One region of the Undibacterium sp. Ren11W genome, then DNA from elsewhere that is predicted to be linked to it. Evidence: predicted binding sites of a transcription regulator. Region 1 holds the regulator's gene; the other holds the start of a gene.
The links. The regulator NrdR, encoded in region 1, represses ribonucleotide reductase genes. The targets are predictions, from matches to a motif close to CACNANATNTNGTG.
Positions count from the first base shown of each region.

Region 2: ACO0K8_RS16840 (ribonucleoside-diphosphate reductase subunit alpha) is a predicted target of NrdR. The motif match lies at 2,978-2,991, and genes of this name have one in related genera.

Region 1 is NZ_JBMPPB010000006.1:176-10,848, reverse strand. It holds gene ACO0K8_RS14255 (DUF3138 family protein) at 1-167, shown strand, start outside; ZMP/ZTP riboswitch at 689-845, shown strand; gene glyA (serine hydroxymethyltransferase) at 934-2,184, shown strand; gene nrdR (transcriptional regulator NrdR) at 2,389-2,862, shown strand; gene ACO0K8_RS14240 (type IV pilin protein) at 3,056-3,487, opposite strand; gene ACO0K8_RS14235 (pilus assembly protein) at 3,512-7,060, opposite strand; gene ACO0K8_RS14230 (pilus assembly PilX family protein) at 7,081-7,587, opposite strand; gene ACO0K8_RS14225 (PilW family protein) at 7,606-8,520, opposite strand; gene pilV (type IV pilus modification protein PilV) at 8,517-9,110, opposite strand; gene ACO0K8_RS14215 (GspH/FimT family pseudopilin) at 9,088-9,654, opposite strand; gene ACO0K8_RS14210 (GspH/FimT family protein) at 9,790-10,377, opposite strand.
Region 2 is NZ_JBMPPB010000008.1:59,751-70,423, forward strand. It holds gene ACO0K8_RS16840 (ribonucleoside-diphosphate reductase subunit alpha) at 1-2,795, opposite strand, end outside; gene ACO0K8_RS16845 (LysE family translocator) at 3,326-3,919, shown strand; gene ACO0K8_RS16850 (AraC family transcriptional regulator) at 3,909-4,712, opposite strand; gene ACO0K8_RS16855 (SEL1-like repeat protein) at 5,120-6,142, shown strand; gene ACO0K8_RS16860 (cytidine deaminase) at 6,368-6,775, shown strand; gene ACO0K8_RS16865 (dienelactone hydrolase family protein) at 6,909-7,787, shown strand; gene ACO0K8_RS16870 (acyl-CoA thioesterase) at 7,899-8,336, opposite strand; gene ACO0K8_RS16875 (ABC transporter substrate-binding protein) at 8,411-9,544, opposite strand; gene ACO0K8_RS16880 (hypothetical protein) at 9,878-10,673, shown strand, end outside.

The sequences.
Region 1 (10,673 bases):
ATCGTTCCGCGCTGTCGCTGGGTCTCAGCTATGCCTTAATGACCGGCGTCAGTATCAAGGGGGAGTACCGATTTGATTATTCCAACGCGAATGTATTCAAAACTGCAGACGAAAAATACACGCAAAGTAATCATCTATTCGCGCTCTCTACGGTCATCAGTTTTTAATCTAAAAAGTTCAGCTGAAAACTCGCATCAACGTCTTATGCGCTTTCAGCATAGCGAGTAAGCTGGTATCTGCTATTTTAGATTTCAACTGGGAACGTCCAAAATCCATCCATCGGGAAACCGCGTTAAACCCAAACCGGAGCAATTCGTCGGAATGGAGAATTGGTAATAACGCGATGCGCCCGGTTTTTTTAGCCCCACCTGCCACACCGCACTATCCATGCGCCTTTCCAAGCCAACAGCCTGAAAAGCCGCATGGATAATGCGCGCTGACACACCCTGATTTCATGTTTTTCGAACACTAGGCGTAGGCCAGATCAGATCAGAGCCAAGCGTCGTGAATTTCAGCAGAGGCAGCATCACCAGGTTCGACACCGGCTCTATCGCGAATTGGGGTAAGCAGTAGAAACCGATACATTCGTCGCCGCGCTATCAGAAACCTGGTTCATAGAAATAACCGTTATTGCTTTAATCACAAACCTTGCTCAACGTATTAATATATCGTAGAATCTGCCCACCATTTCGTCTCACGTAACTGGCGCAAAGACTCAAATTTTAATCACTTGGTAAAATTTGCAGTACATGATGGAGTTCCATCGGGAAGCGTGAGATTTGCAGGCTCGCAGCAGTACTAGTATTGACAACACGCGAGTCTGACCGTGCGCCTGGGTAAGCCTGATGGTATTTCGATTGAGGCTACCCGCATTTCATGTATTAAGCTCAATCATCACAATCATTCACGAGTTACTTTCTCAACAGGAAAACCATGTTTGCCAAGAACCATACCCTCGCCAATATCGATCCAGAAATTTTTGCGACGATACAAAAAGAAAACCTGCGCCAGCAAGAACACATAGAACTAATCGCTTCTGAGAACTACACCTCGCCTGCCGTCATGGAAGCGCAAGGCTCACAACTGACGAATAAATATGCCGAAGGCTATCCAGGCAAGCGTTACTACGGTGGTTGCGAACACGTAGACGTGGTAGAGCAACTGGCGATCGACAGACTCAAGCAGTTGTTTGGCGCCAACTTTGCCAATGTGCAACCTAATTCTGGTTCTCAAGCAAACCAAGGCGTGTTTTTCGCGCTGCTGACTCCTGGTGACACCATCATGGGCATGTCGCTGGCCGAAGGTGGTCACTTGACACACGGCATGCACCTCAATATGTCCGGCAAATGGTTCAACGTGGTGTCTTACGGCCTGAACGCACAAGAAGATATCGATTACGATGCGATGGAAAAATTAGCGCGCGAAACTAAGCCTAAACTGATCATCGCTGGCGCGTCTGCTTTTGCATTGCGTATTGATTTCGAACGCTTTGCAAAAATCGCCAAAGAAGTCGGCGCTTATTTCATGGTGGATATGGCGCATTATGCCGGTCTGATCGCTGCCGGTGTCTACCCTAATCCGGTACCTTTCGCCGATGTCGTTACTTCGACTACCCACAAGAGCTTGCGCGGCCCACGCGGCGGCATCATCCTGTGCAACGACGAAGCCATCTCTAAGAAAATCAACTCGGCGATTTTCCCTGGTATCCAGGGTGGTCCTTTGATGCATGTGATCGCCGGTAAGGCCGTGGCATTCAAAGAAGCACTGAGCCCAGAATTTAAAGCTTACCAAGAGCAAGTCATCAAGAACGCCGCCGCATTGGCAACTACCTTGACTGAGCGCGGCCTACGTATCGTTTCTGGTCGCACCGAATCACACGTGATGCTGGTCGATCTGCGTCCAAAAGGTTTGACTGGAAAAGAAGCCGAAGCCATCCTCGGTTCTGCCCACATTACCTGCAACAAAAACGGCATCCCTAACGATCCAGAAAAACCATTCGTCACTTCCGGTATTCGTCTGGGCAGCCCAGCCATGACTACCCGTGGTTTTAAAGAAGCCGAAGCGATTAAAGTAGGTAATTTATTGGCTGACGTTTTGGACAATCCGCACGATGCAGCGACCATAGAACGCGTCAAAGCAGAGGTTAAAAAATTGACCGACGCCCACCCCGTCTACGCTGCTTAAGCTAGCCATAAAACGCCACCTGAGTTAGGTGGCGTTTTTTTATACCGACCAGAAATACCCGCAGCCATAGATACTCCCTACCAGTATTTTTTTGATACGCACACAGAATATGCGCACTAGACCAGAATACTTATTAAATCCTAGGGAGTATATTAAAATAGCCTGTCAACATAGACCCAGCCACTCCTCTTCGGAAACAGCGCCATGAAATGCCCTTACTGCCATCACGACGAAACCCAGGTTATCGACACCCGCGTCCCTGAAGATGGCAACACCATACGCCGCCGACGCCGCTGTGCGCAATGCGACAAGCGCTTTACCACCTACGAGCGAGTCGAGTTGACGATGCCGTCTATCGTCAAAAAGAACGGTAGCAGAACCGAGTTTGAACCAGCGAAACTACGCGCCAGCCTGATGCTAGCACTCAGAAAACGCCCGGTATCGGCAGAAGCAGTCGATACCGCCATCCAACGCATAGAAGAAAAACTCTTAGCCAGCGGTGAACGCGAAGTCATCTCCGGCTACCTGGGTGAACTAGTCATGCGGGAATTAAAACGCCTTGATAAAATCGCCTACATCCGTTTCGCATCGGTCTATAAGAGTTTTGAGGATGTGTCGGAGTTTCAGAATGTAATCGAAGAATTTGAGACTAACGAACGTAAGCTAATCAAAAAATAGTCCCATTTGCAAAATGAAAATTCATTGTTGGAATAAGGGCCTTTAAGGCGCACATCCTTATTAATTCTAAAAAAAACGACCTGAACATCAGCTATATTCAAGTCGTTTTTCTATCTATCTAAGCCTCCTGTAAGGCTTTGTTTTCATCGGCCCAGTAAAGCTCTGACGGCCAAACAATAGCAAAAAGCCAACACTATTGCCCCGCCCAACAAGCAGTCGCCGATTTGCTCGCAGTACCGCTCTGCCCACGCAAACCTGTGTGATCAAGGGTAAAAGTAGCGCATTCGTCAGCAGCGACAGGAACCGCTTGCAAAGTGTATTGACTAGTATTCGCCGTTGCTGGCACCACGATACTAATGTTATATCTCGCAGTGCCCGCTTCCGGCGATTGTGCGAACGGAAGAACCGTCGCACTAGCCGGGAACTTATTGTCGATAGTAAATTGTTGCTGCATCCAGTTTGCATTCTTAAGTAACACAGCCATTGCATCCGCACGTTTTGCGCGCTTCACATAGGCGGTGTAATTTGGCAAGGCGATAGAAGCGAGCACGCCAACAATCACTACAGTGATCATTACCTCTATCAAGGTAAAGCCGTTTCTTTTACTCTGTTTCATAGTTTGCATATACTTATCCTTTAGTGCGCAAAATCAGTTTTTGAAAATAATCTGACGCCAGGTTCTGAATATAGAAGCACCAGGATTGAATGGTTTATCCTCCAGCGTTCCCTTCGATGTATTAATTTTCGCAATCGATGTCGAACCAGTATTGATCAAGGTGGGGTTGGTTAACGTCCCCTCAACCACAATTGAGCTAAGATTCGTAGTGGTGCCAAACAACGGTGTACTATTCGCCGCGCCACTCAAGCCGTTAAACCCCATGAGCTGGGAATCTCCGTTCGAGCCACATAGATCCGCTACGGGAACAAAGGTTGTCGCAACTATGATTTTTGCATTGCTAAATAACAAATCTCCCACCACACGCTCGCCTGCTACTAATAAATCAATATACCAACCTTTCTTGCTGGTCCAGTCGATGGTGTTGCTAGTTAAGGTGCGCCCCACAAGCTTGCCGGACTCACTTACGTCAGTCAAAGTTTGCTGCACAAGATCAGCATGGTCAATTACAGCGGTGCTGCCAGCCTTATCCCAGATTCCATAAATACTCTGAATATCTTTATTTGCCTTGTCTGAGGCCACCATAAACCGACCAGTACCGACCGTGACCAAAAAACCACCATTGGGATGGATCTGAATATTTGGTTTTTGAACGATAGGCTGAATATTGATCAGCCCGGTTGCATCCATATTAGTAGTGAACAATTTGCTATATGAGTACGCCACCGTGGTCGGGCTTGCCGCATTCACAAAACTAAATTTCCATAAATTACCCTTAATATCACCTGCATAAGCACCAACCAGTTCATGGTTACGGTTAAACAAAGGAGCAGGTGCAGATAAGCCATTCGGTGCAGCCGCTGTAGCAGTCGCATCGACTTCAAATTCTTTTACAACGGTACCATCGGAGACTTTAATTAAAAACAAGCTCGCCTTATAGCTGGCACTGTCTGGGCCGTTGGCGACCAATATGACTGATTCACCATTGGGGAGACGCCCTATTGATGTATCTCCCATCACATTCCCCAAGTTAGCTAGCCCCGTGTCTGCTGCAGTTTTTTCCCACATAACACTACCGGTTCCCAAGCTGTCTGGCGACGAAATGTCTAAGGCAAAAATGCTGCTGGTTAAACCCGCCCCGGTAGAACCAACCAATACTGTTTTCCATGCGCTGCCGTTATGAAAATCATTGGCAGTTAAATGACCGTCAACAAAATACCTATGTCCATAATTTTTGTCACTCAAGGACTTTAAATTGCCGTACACAGAATTAGGGATATACGCAAAGGTTTCAACACCGGTAGTGCCATTAAATGCGTGTAACATTCCGTCATTTGCACCGGCATAGACCATCGGTGTTTTCGCCGTTTTTGTACCGAGATAGGTATCATAAGCGGCACCAATACTGGATAGGCCCGAATAACCGAAATCTTCGTCACTCACATATTTGGGTGCTGAATTAACAATATCTCCCAAAGGACTACCAGCGACAGCTGTGCGGTAGCGATAACCCGTCGCCGAATTCTCAGAAACTTGCTCCTTACTTCTATTACCTTTCAAATATTCAAGCACATCAGTATCTCCTAATGCCGCTTGTTGACTATTTACACCAGTAGTTAAATTTAGCCAATCAAAAGCCACGGCAGATTTACTCACCGGGTTCCAGGTAACGATGTTCCGGCTATTCCAAGCAGGGATCAGTGTCGCAGCATCCCACACGATTACATCCTCGTCTCCGTTGGCCTTCAAGGTAATTTTTTTCAAATGCCCTGCCCAAGTGCCCGACTCGAAGCTCGGGACATAAATGATGTTAGTCGCACCGCTAGCCTTGTTACCAGTTGTCGCAACCGATGCAGCTGCACCTTCACTACCGCCAATTTCTTTAAGAATTTTGACTAGCCCGTCCTTCAAATCGGTAGGATTACCTGCACTATAATAGTGACCACGGCCATTCACGGCTGCATGCCATAAATCGTCTATGTTTGCCTTGTCATCATCCTTAGGAACACCCCAATTCTTGGTGCCCGCTTTAATATCAAAAAAATCACCACTCGTAGCTACGTCGTAATTTGATTGATACGTCAAATTACCGTTTGCGCCCAGGCCTATGGTGAAGGTACGCATATGTTGTGTGGCCAAAGGATCATTCTTGGTACCTGCTTTATCCGCGAGTGTTGGGCGCAAATCCGTCATATAGTAATACATAGCTATATCTGCCAAGGTAGATGACGTTTTCTTTGCATCCAGAGTGCCGCTTGCCTGTGTAACAAACTTACCATCCGCCGTGCCATCGTAATCACCGCTAACACCAGAGTACGCACTATTCCAATAGCCATCGGTCGACATAATATGGTAACTGGCCCGGCAACTTAATAGGGTCTTATCCGCGGTTCCCGTCCTTGGATTAGTCGCAAAATAGGGGTCGTTATTTGTATAGTCAAAACTTGCGAGAGTACCCGAATACAGCTTGCCTATCCTATCCATTTGCGCACGCAAGGGTGTACCATTGCCAGGATTGATACCGTATAGCTTGGTATAAAAATCCTGTTTTTGGGCTGTATCAAAGGCGCGAATAGTCAGCCAACTTGCCGAGTCAGTGACACCAGTATTATCAACCGTGGTACTTCCGTCAGAAGCTTGCGCATTGATCGCATTAAATCCAACCCGAAACCTTGGTGTATTGTTAGGAGTAACAACCGGATCAATAGGGGAAAACGCCAGACCCATTGCACTCTTGGTCATTAAAATACGCGTTCTATAGTAACTGAACCAGTTCGCAAAATTTTGCAACTCTTGGACACCACTACAGGTCGTGCCTGTACCGCAATCGAGTCTACTATCTTTACCCGCTACCTTACTATAGGTAGTGCCCGTAGATATATCAATTCGAGTAGGGAATGCACTATCTGAGGGAGTGGCGGTTTTAATATTTGTGTTACCGTCCCATATATAATAGAAAGCATACCGCGACACTTTTGTTTTATATGTACCGCTACCTGTATCGCTGATAGTCTTACAATTGGTAGTGTTTGGCCCAATGCTCCAAATATTCGAAGCGTTTTTTGTATAAGTAAATATTGGCAAGGTAGGCGTACTACTCGGTGCATAACATACAGCTGTTAAATCGAGAGTATTGCTTGAAAAAGGACTAGCGACTGTAGGGTAGGGATCCAACCTTGCCCCAGTAGGGGAGCTTGGCGAAAAATTACTCCCCAAATAGTCAACAGGAGGTGCATAAGTGGTTGCGGGATTGTACCAAATACTATTATAACTACTCGAATAATACGCACGCTTATCCCTCGTCGCATTTGATACGGGGCCAGTTAAAGTCCCGCTGGTACTAGTTGCCGTATATTCAAACAGTCCATCATAACCAGTGACGGAGCCCCACTGCATACTGCCAGAATTATCCAAAGAATACATAATGTTAGGCTGCGCAGGCAGCGCCAAAAACAAGGGCTCTTGCGCCAGCGCTGCCAACGCCGATCCAGAATATGCAGACATTAACACGAGCAACACTGGCGACAACTGCCTCGCCAATGAACTTTTACCTAGGCGGCTTAAATTATTAATTCGCAACATGGAAGCTTCCCCAATTTTTATCAAAATTTCAAATAACTCTGCAACATTACAACAGCGGTGTCTGCACCGCCGGTAGCACGCGCAGTAACCCGAAAGGCACGTATAGATTGGTCTCTCACCGTTTCAGTAACGTCTAATGCCAGAGTCTTACTCACATTCTCAGCCATGCAACGAGGTGGTGCCGCTAAACCTTGCGCGGTAGCTTTAGCGGTAGTCAATATATCCACAGATTTTGTATTACTCCAGTTGGCATCAACTTCCCAATTATTCGGACCAGTGGTAACCGGTTGAATCACCGAAGCCCATTTTGAATCGGTCCGAACCATATTTTCGCAATATCGCAAAGCTTGCTCGGCGGCTTGAAATGCCAATTGCTGATTGCGCTGATTACCTGCCATTTTCTCTCCCAGTGTGACATTGCGGATTGCTGTAACTCCTAGCAACATCATCACCACCAAGAAAATCAACACAACTGGCAATGCAACGCCTTTGTCTAGCTGCCTATTTTTAAATTGTATGTTCATCATATTTTTACCGACTGATCGTCATTTCAAACTTGGGGTCGAGTTATTACGTATCGTAAAAACATTTGTAAAAGTAGCCCGCAATTTTTTATCGCTAGCGGTGGCTGAGCTACCGTCACACTTGGTATAAGTTTGGGCGCTAGTCGTAACCTTGTTCGCACTGACGACCTGTAAGCACACCTTAACGCTAATAATCTGGTTCCAATTAGTTTTGTTATTGTTTGGACTAATCGGCAGAGCCTCGATCACCGTAGCATCCGTTGTATATTGATCAGGGGTAAAATTCCCAGAGGTATCCGCGCCATAAGTAATTAGCATATCTTCCACATTACTGAGTATTGGCTGCGGGTTAGTAAATGCGCCACTTCCGTTGCAATAGAGCGAAGTCGTTGACTCTCCGGATTTAGTCGCCAAATAGAATCGATTAGTCACGATACCCGGATCAGTTGCTGTAGTATTGGCCGATCCGTCTGCATTTTTCATTGCTGCATTTTGTCCATTACAATCCGCGCCGACACCGGTATTCGCATTGTAAGTATCATCAACCCGATACCTGATCTGAAATGCTGGCTTCCCAGAGGTACCACACACCGGATCCAAAGATGTGGCTTTAGGATCTGCAAAACCGCTATTACAACCTTTCATCGCTTGCGCTGGGCTACCATCTGCCTTTACAAAATCGGTTGTCGTCGCAGTCAATAACTTGCCATAACCTGCTTGAATAATGTTACGTCCGATCACTCCCATTGCATAACGTCCATCTTCTTGCAATCGAGAACTATCATCTCCAATGTCATAGCTGGCTTTACTATTAACAAAAAGACTAGTAATAAACAAAAGTATAATTAACCCGATAGTGATTGAGACCATTAATTCAATCAAAGTAAAACCTTGATGTCGAGAAAAGCCAAAGTGAGGTAAGTAATTATTATTCATGGGAGAAATACCGTTTTAAAGCAGCGAACATCAACATTTGTTGCAGACAGAGCGGCGGCTCTGCAGTTTATGTCCAAGCTATTTTCTTGTGCCACCCCTGCGGTGGTCTTATCGTTTTTGCTTGGCTCATTGAAATAGACCGTAATCGTAAAACCATTTACGACATCTCCAGCAATTTCGCCCCAGCCACCGTTGACTGTATTTTTAAGATTTAGTCGCCACTCACAAAGATCACGAGCGGCAACATTCGCAATAGTACCCGCGGTGGTGGAACAAGCGCCGCTAGTTAACCCAGGATTCGCCAGATAAGTATCTGTCGTTACATAGCTAGCTGAGCCAGCCACGTTAGCACGCATCCGATCGGCAATGTCCGCGGTGTTAAAACTTGCCAGTGAGCGGAAGTGCGCGGTCTTTTGAAAACGCAATGAGGATATCTGCAAGCCAGCCAAACCAAGTAAGGCAAAAGCTGAAATAACTAAGGCAACTAGCACCTCGATCATGCCGACCCCAGCTTGACGTCGACAAATGGAACGGTTCGTTTGTAAATGATTATTCATTATATGACCTTTAGCAGCTTCCTGAGTTGCCATCACGAATCGTTTTAACACGCCCGGTTCTTTCCATACAAACCTCTCTCGGATACAAATTTTTGTAGCTAAAATTAAAAGTTGTCGTCGCTGTGCTAATGGGCTGCCCACTGCTATTGAAGGTAATACTTGCCACACTTGCTGGAATTAAGATATTCGGGAGTGCTGCTTTACGCGCCAGGATTACTTCTGCAGCTTCATATGTGCCAACATTTGTAGTGGTGCTACTTTCTACATAAGTCAACCATCCGGAAGCCCAATCAGTCGCACCAGAATCACATGTTGGAGTTGCGGAAGTAGCGTTGGCACTACGGCAGACGGTAACTAACCGTCCTTGCTTGATGGCCTCAGAGCGTGCTAAAGCTACAGTTCCAACAAACTCATTAATCGAGGTTGATACGCGATTGTTATTAATGAACGCAGACAAACTTGGAATCGCTATTGCCAACAAAATAGCAATAATTGTGATTGTGATCATCAACTCAACAAACGTAAAACCCTCCATTTTCCGGATTTTACTTTTTAGTACATAGATTGAAATATTCATGCGATAACTCAAATTAGGCTGGCTTGAGTTCACTGTAACGCAGGTCAATTACTTGACCAAGACATATTCGACGGAACGTTAAATATCAAAGATAAGCGGCATGGGAACTCAGTTCCGAGAAATACTCTGTTGTGTTTAAATGCAAGCAAGCATATCGCGAATTACGCGAATTCGTCCCGTACGAGCAATGCAAACGATACGATCAAATTTTCCGTCATAGTTAAATTTAAAGTTACTCCCTGCCATACTCCCTAACGGAGCCCCTAAGCCGTTGTACGTAACAGATCGCACAGAGGCCGGAATATATGTTTTATCAGGAAGAGAACCTTGACGTAAGATGATCTCCTCACCAGGACCTACTACACCAACTCCTGTAGCAGTGCTATCTTCCACATATACTATCCATCCGACACCCCAATCATTCGAGTCCCAATCTCCGCTCGTATTTTTATTACAAACGTTACTACCAGTTTCCGCATTAACGCTGCGACACACAGTTACTAATCTCCCGCGCTTAATAGCCTCAGATCGCGCCAAGTTATGCGCAGCCACAAATGTATTAACATGACCAGAAAGTCGAAATTCAAGCAGTATATTTCGTAGGCTTGGCGCTGCAATAAGTAAAATAATTGAAAATATTAATATAACTATGAGTAACTCATTCAATGTAAATCCAGTCTTATGAACTACTAGTTTTGATACATTTGATTTGACAACGAGCATATCAGCACCTAAATAAGTAATTAAATGACATGTTTAGAATATACTCTTGTTTCATTTTCATCAACTGTAGCAATGGATTGTGTTTCAATATAACAAATTTTATTTTAAGGATAAGAGAATTGATTTGAATTGAATTAAAAAATTTTAGGGATGGCATTCGTCCTCTCATTCATATACTCTGCATAATTTTTCAGAAAATGTTCCCTTTGCGCATGCAGATAGCGCGATACAAAATATACTGGGGGAGAGTATTGGGAATAATGCGATAAGTGAGGGGAAAGAGACGAATATATGGG
Region 2 (10,673 bases), on a different contig from region 1:
ACCGCGACCGCATTCAAGGCGCCAGTCTTACTTGTCGATTTCTCGGTGTGCGTGGCACCCATAGTACGAAGGTAATAAGTGGTTTTCAAACCGCGTAGCCATGCCAGTTTATAAGTTTCATCGAGTTTTTTACCTGAAGCACCAGCCATATAGATGTTCAACGACTGCGCCTGATCTATCCATTTCTGGCGACGCGATGCCGCTTCAACCAACCAACTAGGACTCACCTCAAACGCGGTGGCATACAACTCGCGCAATTCTTCAGGAATGCGGTCAATTTTCGCCAAACTGCCATCAAAATATTTCAGATCAGAAATCATGACTTCATCCCACAAGCCGCGCTGCTTCAAATCCCGCACTAGGTGCTCATTGATCTCGGTAAATTCGCCAGACAGATTCGACTTCACGTACAGATTTTGATAAGTTGGTTCTATACAAGCTGAAACACCAATAATGTTAGAGATCGTCGCCGTCGGTGCGATCGCCACACAATTAGAATTGCGCATACCGTGTTGCTTAATGCGTTCACGCACTACCGTCCAATCCATCGCCGACGACTCATCTACTTCCAGATATCCACCGCGCTCCTCCGCCAATAACTTGACTGAGTCTTGCGGCAGGATGCCTCTATCCCATAAAGATCCGCGATACGAGCTATAAGTACCGCGCTCTTCAGCCAATTCGCTAGAGGCCAAATAAGCGTAATAACACACCGCTTCCATCGAGGTATCGGCAAAAGCCACCGCATCCATACTGGCGTAAGGCACACGCATCATATGCAGGCAATCCTGAAAACCCATGATGCCAAGACCGACCGGACGGTGACGCATATTTGAATCGCGCGCCTTATCCACTGCATAGTAGTTGATGTCGATCACGTTATCCAGCATGCGCATCGCAATACTGATGGTTTTTTTCAATTTAACGTGATCGAGTTTGCCATCCTTCATATGCGCTGGCATATTCACCGAGCCCAGATTACAAACCGCGATCTCGCTTTCATTGGTATTGAGCGTAATTTCTGTACACAGATTCGAGCTATGCACCACGCCTACATGCTGCTGCGGTGAGCGGATGTTGCATGGATCTTTAAAGGTAATCCAAGGATGGCCAGTTTCAAACAGCATAGACAGCATCTTGCGCCACAAGTCGAGTGCCGGGATTTTCTTGGATAAACCCAATTCGCCGCTGGCTGCCTTCGCTTCATAAGCGGTGTAAGCCAATTCGAATGCTTTACCAAACTTATCATGCAGGTCGGGGACATCGGATGGCGAGAACAAGGTCCAGTCGCCTTTTTCCATGACGCGCTTCATGAACAGATCCGGGATCCAGTTGGCGGTATTCATATCATGCGTACGACGTCTGTCGTCGCCGGTATTTTTACGCAAATCAAGAAATTCTTCGACGTCCATGTGCCAGGTCTCGAGGTAGGCACATACCGCACCCTTGCGCTTACCACCCTGATTCACCGCGACCGCAGTGTCGTTGACGACTTTCAGGAAAGGCACCACGCCTTGTGACTTACCGTTGGTACCTTTGATGTGTGCACCCAGCGAGCGCACTGGTGTCCAGTCATTCCCCAAACCACCAGCGTATTTGGCCAATAATGCGTTCTCTTTGATGGCATCATAAATTCCACCCAGATCATCAGCGACCGTTGTCAGGTAACAAGATGACAGTTGCGAACGCAAAGTCCCTGAGTTAAACAAAGTCGGTGTAGAACTCATGAAGTCGAACGACGACAACAAGTTGTAAAACTCTATGGCCCGCGCTTCACGGTCAGATTCATTTAAAGCCAAGCCCATCGCAACACGCATATAGAAAGCCTGAGGCATTTCTATGCGGCTGCCGCGTATGTGTAAGAAATAGCGGTCATACAGAGTTTGCAAGCCGATGTACGAAAACTGCAGATCACGATCAGCCACCAGCGCTTGTGCCATTCTGGCCAGATCGAACTGACCTAGCTTCACATCGAGCAACTCGGCATCTATACCCTTTTGGATAAAGGCAGGGAAATAAGTCAGGTATTCAGCAGCAGCGTCTTTTTGCGCCACTTCCTTACCAAAAACTTCTTTACGGATCGTATGCAACAGCAAACGAGAAGTTACCTGGCTATAGGCCGGCTCTTTTTCCATCAGCGCACGTGCCGCCAAAATTGCTGACTTATGCAATTCTTCGACCGGTACGCCGTCGTACAAGTTTTTCAGCGTCTCTAACAGAATGGCTTCCGGATCGGCTAATTTGTCGAGGCCAACACAGGCTGCGGTAATTAAAGCACGCACTTGCGTCACATCCAGCACCTGCGGTTGACCATCAACCATCACGCGTATCTGCAGTTCACTGGCCTTGGTATTGGATAATTGTTGCGCCTCGAGTTGCAGACGACGCTCTTCCATATGCTTGGCACGGTACAAGACGTAGGCACGCGCCACGTCGTGTTCGCCGGAACGCATCAGCGCCAGTTCTACCTGATCCTGCACGTCTTCGATATGAAAGGTGCCACCGGCCGGTTGTCTGCGCATCAGGGCAGCCACAGCGACGGCGGTTAACTGCTCAACCAATTCCCGGATACGAGCCGATGCGGCACCCTGCCCACCATTCACCGCAAGAAAAGCCTTAGTCAGGGCGATCGCGATTTTAGAAGGTTCAAAACCAACGACCGCACCGTTACGGCGAATAATTCTGTAGTCGCTGTAATTTACAGTGCTAGAAGAAAACGCATGTGTCGCTATGCCAGATTGCAGGGGTGCCAGATCAGACAGGCCAGACGAAGATGATTCCAGGGGAGAGTGCATTTGAACTCCAAATTCAAAATTTATCGATATTGCCAGGGCGAGGTTGCCACTGTTTTTTTAATTCTGGTGCTGCTTGTTTTTTATGTTTTTACTGCTGTTTTTATTGCTATTTCATCTCTCGCTTACTTGATTTCCTCAAATAATGGAAGCCTAAATTGGCTTCAGCGAGAAATAAACAAAACCACTAGATGTAGTGCGTATTTTTTTATTTACACTAATTCTAGTGGCACAGGCCGATACACGCAACCGCTATTTTGTTAAAAAAGAGGATTTTTTACCAACAGATAAATTATTTATTTGATTGACTTTTTTAGAGCTTCAAAGAGTGCTTGCTACAGTGTGAGTAAGCACTAACAAATCTTAAATTTCTGGGAAAGCGAAAATCACCTATTTCTCAAACCGCACAGTCCGACTTCCCCATCCTCGCGGGTCAAGCGGTCGCCAAGCCAATACGGTCAGGGTCCTTTTCTTCAATACGCCTCAACTTGCGATGTATATGCTGCAGCAATGATCAATAAGTGGGTTACAAGATGCAGCTTTCTCTTTTTTTGTCGATGGCGGCGTTCGCCATGGTCTCTTCGATTACGCCTGGTCCGGTTAATCTCATCACCTTGTCCGCGGCGGTAAACTTCGGTTGGCGGGTGGCATTACGCCATGTCTGGGGTGCCACCCTGGGTTTTACCTTCTTATTGGTTTTGCTGGGTTTGAGCGTGCATGTGGTATTGCATTTTCTGCCGCAATTGAGTCTGGCCTTGCAGTGGGCGGGCGTGGCTTTCCTGGTTTACCTGGCGCTCCGTCTGGCTAGCTCACAGAGTCAAATCGAACGTCAGCAGAATGCGCCTGCACCTAGTTTTTTGTCCGGGGCATTATTGCAGTGGCTTAATCCTAAAGCCTGGATCGCTTCCATTTCGGGGGTAGCCGCATTTACGGCTGAGGGTGCGACACAAACGCTGTGGTGGTTTGCGCTGATTTATTTTGTGGTGTGTTTTTTATCGCTGGCGTGTTGGGCTGTGGCTGGCATTTTTTTGAGCACTTATCTGCGCCAGCCACAGTATCTGCGAGCATTTAATCTCTGCATGGCAGCGCTATTGCTTGCCAGTGCCGCCTATCTACTCATGTCCTGAGATATAGCCCCGGGGTGATAGCGACGTGGCGCTTGAAAACGCGCTGAAAATGGGCTTGATCGGCGAAGCCACAATCGGCGGCGACATCAGCAATCGCCCGCCCTTTTTTCAACAGACCTTGTGCACGCTGCACTCTTTGATTGAGTAAAAAGGCATGCGGCGTCAAGCCGTATTGCCGCTTAAAGGCGCGTATCAAATACGAGCGCGAGAGTTGGCTTGCCGCGCAAATATCTTGCAGGGCAATATCATCCACACAATGGGCGGCGATATACTCGGCAGCACGACTGAGTCTGTGATTGCTTTTTAGATCTAACTTTACGGTATCAAACTCTTGATGCAGGCGAATTAAAAAATCCACCATCGCGCTCTCTTTGGCGAGTCGTTCAGCCGGTTGCCACAAGCTCGCCAGCAGATTATTCAAACCCTGGAACACCCGACTCTCCTGGCTTAAGGTTTGCGAAAACATCTGCAAATCTTGATGCAGACTCACGCCGATTTCACGCTGCACTCCAGCCAACCAGGCGCTATCGATGAACAACATGCGATACGCCCAGACACTGTCGTCGCGCGGATTACAAGCATGCACGTCGCCAGGATTAATCATCACCACACTGCCAGCGCCAGCCAAGGCACGCCGGCCGCGATTCAGGTATTGGGCTTGGCCGTTTAAGACCGTGCCTATGGAAAATGTGGCGTGAGTGTGCGGATCGTAACAGGCGCGGCTACCCGAGACCGCCCGTGTTTCTATAAATGGCAAGCTGGGGTCGCGCCAAAAAGTTCCCTGAGTTGCCATACATCACTCCCGATTCAAACAAGACACAAGGCCAGAAAAAATATCCGACTAAATGCGATTAGTCGTCAAACCAGATAATCACAAACTCGACCGTCACCCTGAGACCATCACAACACTCTTCAATACTGGTTTGAGCCCAGCATAGCGGCCCCAGTTATGTCCGCATAAATACATCATGCGCATCCTGGTCATACAAACCATCTATTTGTCGCGGCCCGCCTAGAAGGCGTTCAGCCATAGCCGGATAGGGTAAAGCGCGGTATAAAATCATTGCGCGTTGTACATTTTACCTGCAAGCCGCAGAAGTTAACGCTGAAGATTAATTTGCATTAAATGTGGATTAAAAATAAGCTTACGACAGCGGACTCGCTTCATAAGCTTTTTTCATACGAAGATCATCAAACTCGATGAAGTACCAAAAACTTTACTTCACACTACTGCTGTTGGCCAACGTCACGGCGGTGCGCGCCGATTACCAGCAGGGCTTGCTCGCGTTTCAACGTCAGGATTATGCCACTGCCTTAAGTGGCTGGACCCAAGATGCGCTCTACGGCGACACTCTCGCTTGCGTAGGAGTAGCTGAGATTTATTTACGCGGTTTAGGGGTTAAGGCCAATCCTAAGCAAGCGGCAGAATGGTATCGCAAAGCAGCTACGCTGGGCGATGCCTCGGCCCAATACCAATTGGCCAACCTGTACGAGCAAGGCAAGGGCGTGATACAAAGCGATGAAATGGCGATCGAATGGTATCAAAAAGCCGCCGAACAGGGAGTACCCGGTGCCCAGTATCAACTAGGCTTGCATTATTACGATGGCTTTGGCGTCACGCAAAGTTATCAAAAAGCCGGAGAGTGGTTTAACAAGGCGGCGCTGCAAGGCGATGCCAGAGCGCAATACCGCGCCGGTATTTTGTATAAAAATGCGCAAGGTGGACCACAAGACCTCAAACAAGCCAGAGACTTATTTCTACTCTCTGCGACTCAGGGACATACCGACGCCCAGCTAGAATTAGCCCAGTCATACGCCAGCAATAAGGGACAAAAAACCGATTGCGAGCAAGCTCTGGTCTGGTACAAAAAAGCCGCTCAGCAATGCAGCATCAATGCCCAGTACGAATTGGCGACCTTGTATAAGAGCGGCACTTGCGTCAATAAAGACTTGGTAAGCGCGGTAAGCTGGTTGCAACGCGCATCCGATCAGGGTCACGCACGCGCCCAGTACACCTTAAGCGGCATGTACCAACATGGTCTGGGAGTAAAAGCGGATCCGCTAGCAGCACTCAAATGGGCCATGATTGCACATAAAAGCGGCGCTGCAAAACCCGACGCGACACTCGCATCAAATAAAAAAATCAGCGCCAAAGAACATAAGAAATTAAAAAAAGAAGTCGAGCTATGGCATCCCAAAATACCAAAGTGCGCGCGCACTTAAATGTTAACGGCGCTGCTGCGTCTCAGCGTAGAAAAAATCGACACAGCCTCGCGCACTATCCATGCGCCTTTCCAAGCCATATTGGCCGGCAAGCCGCATGGGGGCTGCGTGTTCCTTTAATGATTTTAGAACCCGTTTAGCCCCTGCCAGATGAACAAAAGCCAGCACGCTTGGCAGGACTCATGAAATAATGCGCCTCACCTCTCCCTCCAGTAAAGCAAACAGATGAATCACGAACTACTATTAGAAGCAGCCTTAAGTGCACGTCAGGCGGCATATGCGCCATATTCACAGTTTAAAGTCGGTGCCGCCGTGCTCACTAAAGACGGCAAGGTATTTCGCGGCTGCAATGTAGAAAATGCCTCTTACGGCCTATGTAATTGCGCCGAACGTACCGCCTTGTTTAGTGCCGTGGCCAGCGGTTACCGTCCGGGTGACTTTTCCAGCATGGCCGTGGTCGGTGCCACGGACGAGCCTATCGCGCCTTGCGGTGCCTGTCGCCAGGTAATGCTGGAGTTGGGCGGTCCTGAGCTGATAGTCATATTGAGCAATTTGAACGGTGACATCAAAAAAACCACAGCAGGCGCGCAATTACCAGATGCGTTTTACCTCAAACCGGCAGAGTCGCACTAGTCAAAACCTGAAGTGCAATGGCAAACAATCAGCAGAGATTGCTGATTTCGCTTACTCTAACGCTGCAATATATATTGTAGGAAACGACAATGTACTAACCGGCAATACATAATCACTCATAGAGGAGAGTTATATGCTGCACCAACAGGATTTCGATAGTTTGTTAGGATCATCCCTATTTGACGAGGGCAATCGTCGCCGCACTTTTATCCAGACTGCCATCGGTGCCGGCTTTGCTGCTGCCACCCTGCCGATCTGTGCTCAGACCGTCGTCAAGACCGACACTTCTGGATTAACTGCCGGCGTGATCATGTTGGAAGTCAATGGTCAGCAAGTACCTGTGTATAGGGCTCAGCCGGAAGGAAAAACCAATCTACCTATCGTGCTGGTGGTCTCAGAGATTTTTGGTGTGCATGAACATATCGCCGATGTTGCACGCCGCTTTGCCAAGCAAGGTTATCTGGCCTTAGCGCCCGAACTATTTGTGCGTCAAGGTGATGCTAGCAAATACGCCAACATGGCTGAGTTAATGAAAGAAGTCATTTCAAAAGTACCCGATGCCCAAGTCATGCAGGATCTGGATGCCACGGTAGCCTGGGCCAAAACTAATGGCGGCAATATCGATAAACTGGCGATCACCGGTTTTTGCTGGGGTGGTCGTATCACTTGGCTGTATGCAGCGCATAACCCACAAGTGAAGACCGGTGCCGCCTGGTATGGCCGTCTGACTGGCACACCTAGCCCGCTGGCACCACAAAATCCACTGGATATCGCCACCAGCATCAAAGCACCGATACTTGGGCTGTATGGCGCCAAAGACGGCGGTATTTCGCTCGAAAGCGTCACGCAAATGAAGGACGCACTGGGTAAAGGAAAAAGTGGTTCAGAACTGATGGTCTACGCCAATTCTGGGCATGCCTTCCACGCCGACTACCGACCAAGTTATGTAGAAGCAGACGCCAAAGAAGCCTGGCAACGCTGTCTGGCCTGGTTTAAAACCCATTTAGCCTAAGCACAAGGCCTTCTGAGCAGGCCGGTAAAAACTGAAAATGTTTTCTCCGGCGCTGCCCCAGGGTAATTCCGGCATCGCCTTGATCTACTCAGGACAGGGGTCTATGTGGCGCTAGGCTGGTAGCTGTAACCGTGCCAAAGCCGAGCGCAACAACGCAGGTATAGGCTGCGGCCGTTGCGACTCACGCGCCACGAACACATGGACAAAACGTCCGGCCGCGCACGCTGTCGTTTCACCCGTTTTAAAGATCGCCAACTCATACGTGACCGAACTATTTCCCAGCTTCGCGACGCGCAGTGCGACCTCAATGCGCTCAGGAAAAGCAATCGCGGCGAAATAATCACAGCTAGAACTAACCACAAAAGCCACGACCTCGCCTTGATGGATATCTAAGCCTCCGGCCTCAATCAGGTAGGCGTTTACCGCGCTGTCGAAGTAGCTGTAATACACCACATTATTCACGTGACCATAAATATCATTGTCATGCCAACGCGTTGTGATGGGCTGAAAATGCAAGTAGGCACTACGCAATGGCGCGCTCTGATTCATCGGTTTATCCTCGGTATGCGGCGAAACCTGTATTGTATGCCGAGCCAGCCCTGACAGAACTGGCTCAGCCAACACTAGCGCATCATCTTGCCGTTTTGATCGACGATACTCATCTCAACAAAGTTTGAGCCATTATGCTGCGAGCTGCCATACTGCAGCGTAATCCCGCCCAGATCAAAATCATTCATAGACTCTAGCGCGCTCACCAGTTTCTGTGGACTAAGATTGGCACCGCTGCGGCGTATCCCTTCAGCTAATAGTTTGGCAGCGATAAAGCCTTCCAGCACCGCAGAGGTCACCGGCGGCGGATTACTGCTAGCCTTTAACGCATGCTGAAACTCGCGTACCACGGGCACGCCGATATTGCGGGGAGCCGGCATCACCTGTATCACCCCAACGCCCCGTCCCAGCTTGCCTAAAGAAGAAAAAAACTCTTCCGAATTGACATTGGAGAGCATCATAAATTGTGGCAAGCGCCCGGCAGTTTTCACTTTTTTGATGAAATCAGCGCAGGCGCTGGGCGTGCACGCCATCAAGATGGCAGCTGGGTTAGCCGCCATAATTGTCGTTACCGCGGCATCAACATTGAGATCTTTGCGGTCGTATTTAGCGATAGCACTTGCCTTGATTTGCCGCGCGCCCAGATGCTTCTCAAACCCGGCCAGGCCATCTTTGCCGAAGGCATCGTCCTGATACAGGATGGCGATATTTTTGATCTGCATCAGCGCCACTGACTCAACCATCTTGGCGGCCTCGTCCTGATAACTGGCGCGCAGGTTGAAGACATAAGGATGCATGGGTTTATACAGCGACTGCGATCCGGAAAACGGCGCCACCAACGGTATTTTATTTTTTTCTAGCAAAGGCAACACCGCTTGCACAGTCGGGGTACTGCGGTAACCCAGTAGCGCCACCGCGTGATCATCCTTTATCAGCTTGAGGGTATTATCTTTCGTCTTTTGCGGATCGCGTTGATCATCGTAAGTAATCAACTCAATCTTCCGGCCATTAACACCACCCTGACTAGTATTGATCCAGTTAAAGAACAACTGAGCCCCTAACATCCCCTCTTTACCAGTGGCCTGTCCCGACAACTCAACCGACTGACCCACCACAATTTTATCCGCTAGGGCTAATGCTGGCACCGCCAACCCTGCCAAGATCAAACCCACAGCTGACTTAAACACAAAATGACTAACAACACGCATAAATGATTCCCGATAAATTTTTTCCAAATATATCGGCTCAAACTTTCAATTTGCTTTCTGCAACAATTGAAAATGTAAGCATGCTTACATCTTATAAATTGAAGCTTCCTCAATGATAAAAAAATGGTTTGTTGTTGTCAGGCGCATGGATAGGCTACTGTTACTATTTTTAACAACATAAATCGCCTGTCTTGATTGACTAGTCAGACACTTCACGAGATAGTTCGGGGGTAAAATTCGCCAACGCTTGTCCTACTGCTCACCCACCAATTCTATATGCTGGTGCGAGTGCTTTAACGATAGACATGTTCCTGATTCAAACCACTATTACTGATGTCTATTTCTGATCCCGCCCAACTATTGCAACGTATTCCAGAGTTACTACAACTCGTCGATGTGCCGCCCATCCGTCGGGCGATTGAGACTGGCGACGCGTTCAAGGTATATCGTGCGCTAATTTTGGCGCGCCTGTTCCGGCGCTTGCCCGAGCATCGCGAACTGCTGAAAATGCTCACCAGCGAACGTCGCCTATTTGCCAAAGCGTATAAAAACAAACCCTATTTTGGCGGCCTGAAATATTTTGGCTTTGGTTTTCTGGGTGCCGCAGAAGGCGATAGCGACAACAGCCACATCGCCCTGCATGCTTTGAGCTTAGGCGCTCGGATACCGCTGATACCGCTCGGTTGTTACGTTGTTAAAAGCACGGGCGAGCGCCAGTGGCACATTTATGCGCGTGCACCTTTGGGCATTTTCATCTGGCTGTACACCCGGGCTCTGGCCCTGGGCCTGGTGACCCTGATTATTTTTGGGGCGGTGCATAACTATCATCAATACAGCACCCAAGACGTGCTGGTACTCAACGGTTTTGACGTTGCCTTAAACGTCAACTTAAACGGCAATAAAATCAAACTTCCGGCGCAAGGACGCGCCTACATCAACGTCAAGCACGGGCTGGTGACGGGTAGCACCGAGATCGATAAAATCGGCGTGATCGATCATTTCAAGCAAACCGTCCGCAGCGGCACCCATTACAATATCTGGAATATCGCTGGTGCCGCCCCGCTGCTTCTCAACACCAGCAGCTACTCCGCTAGCTCGGCCGGGCCGGCACAACAAACCGTGTATTGCG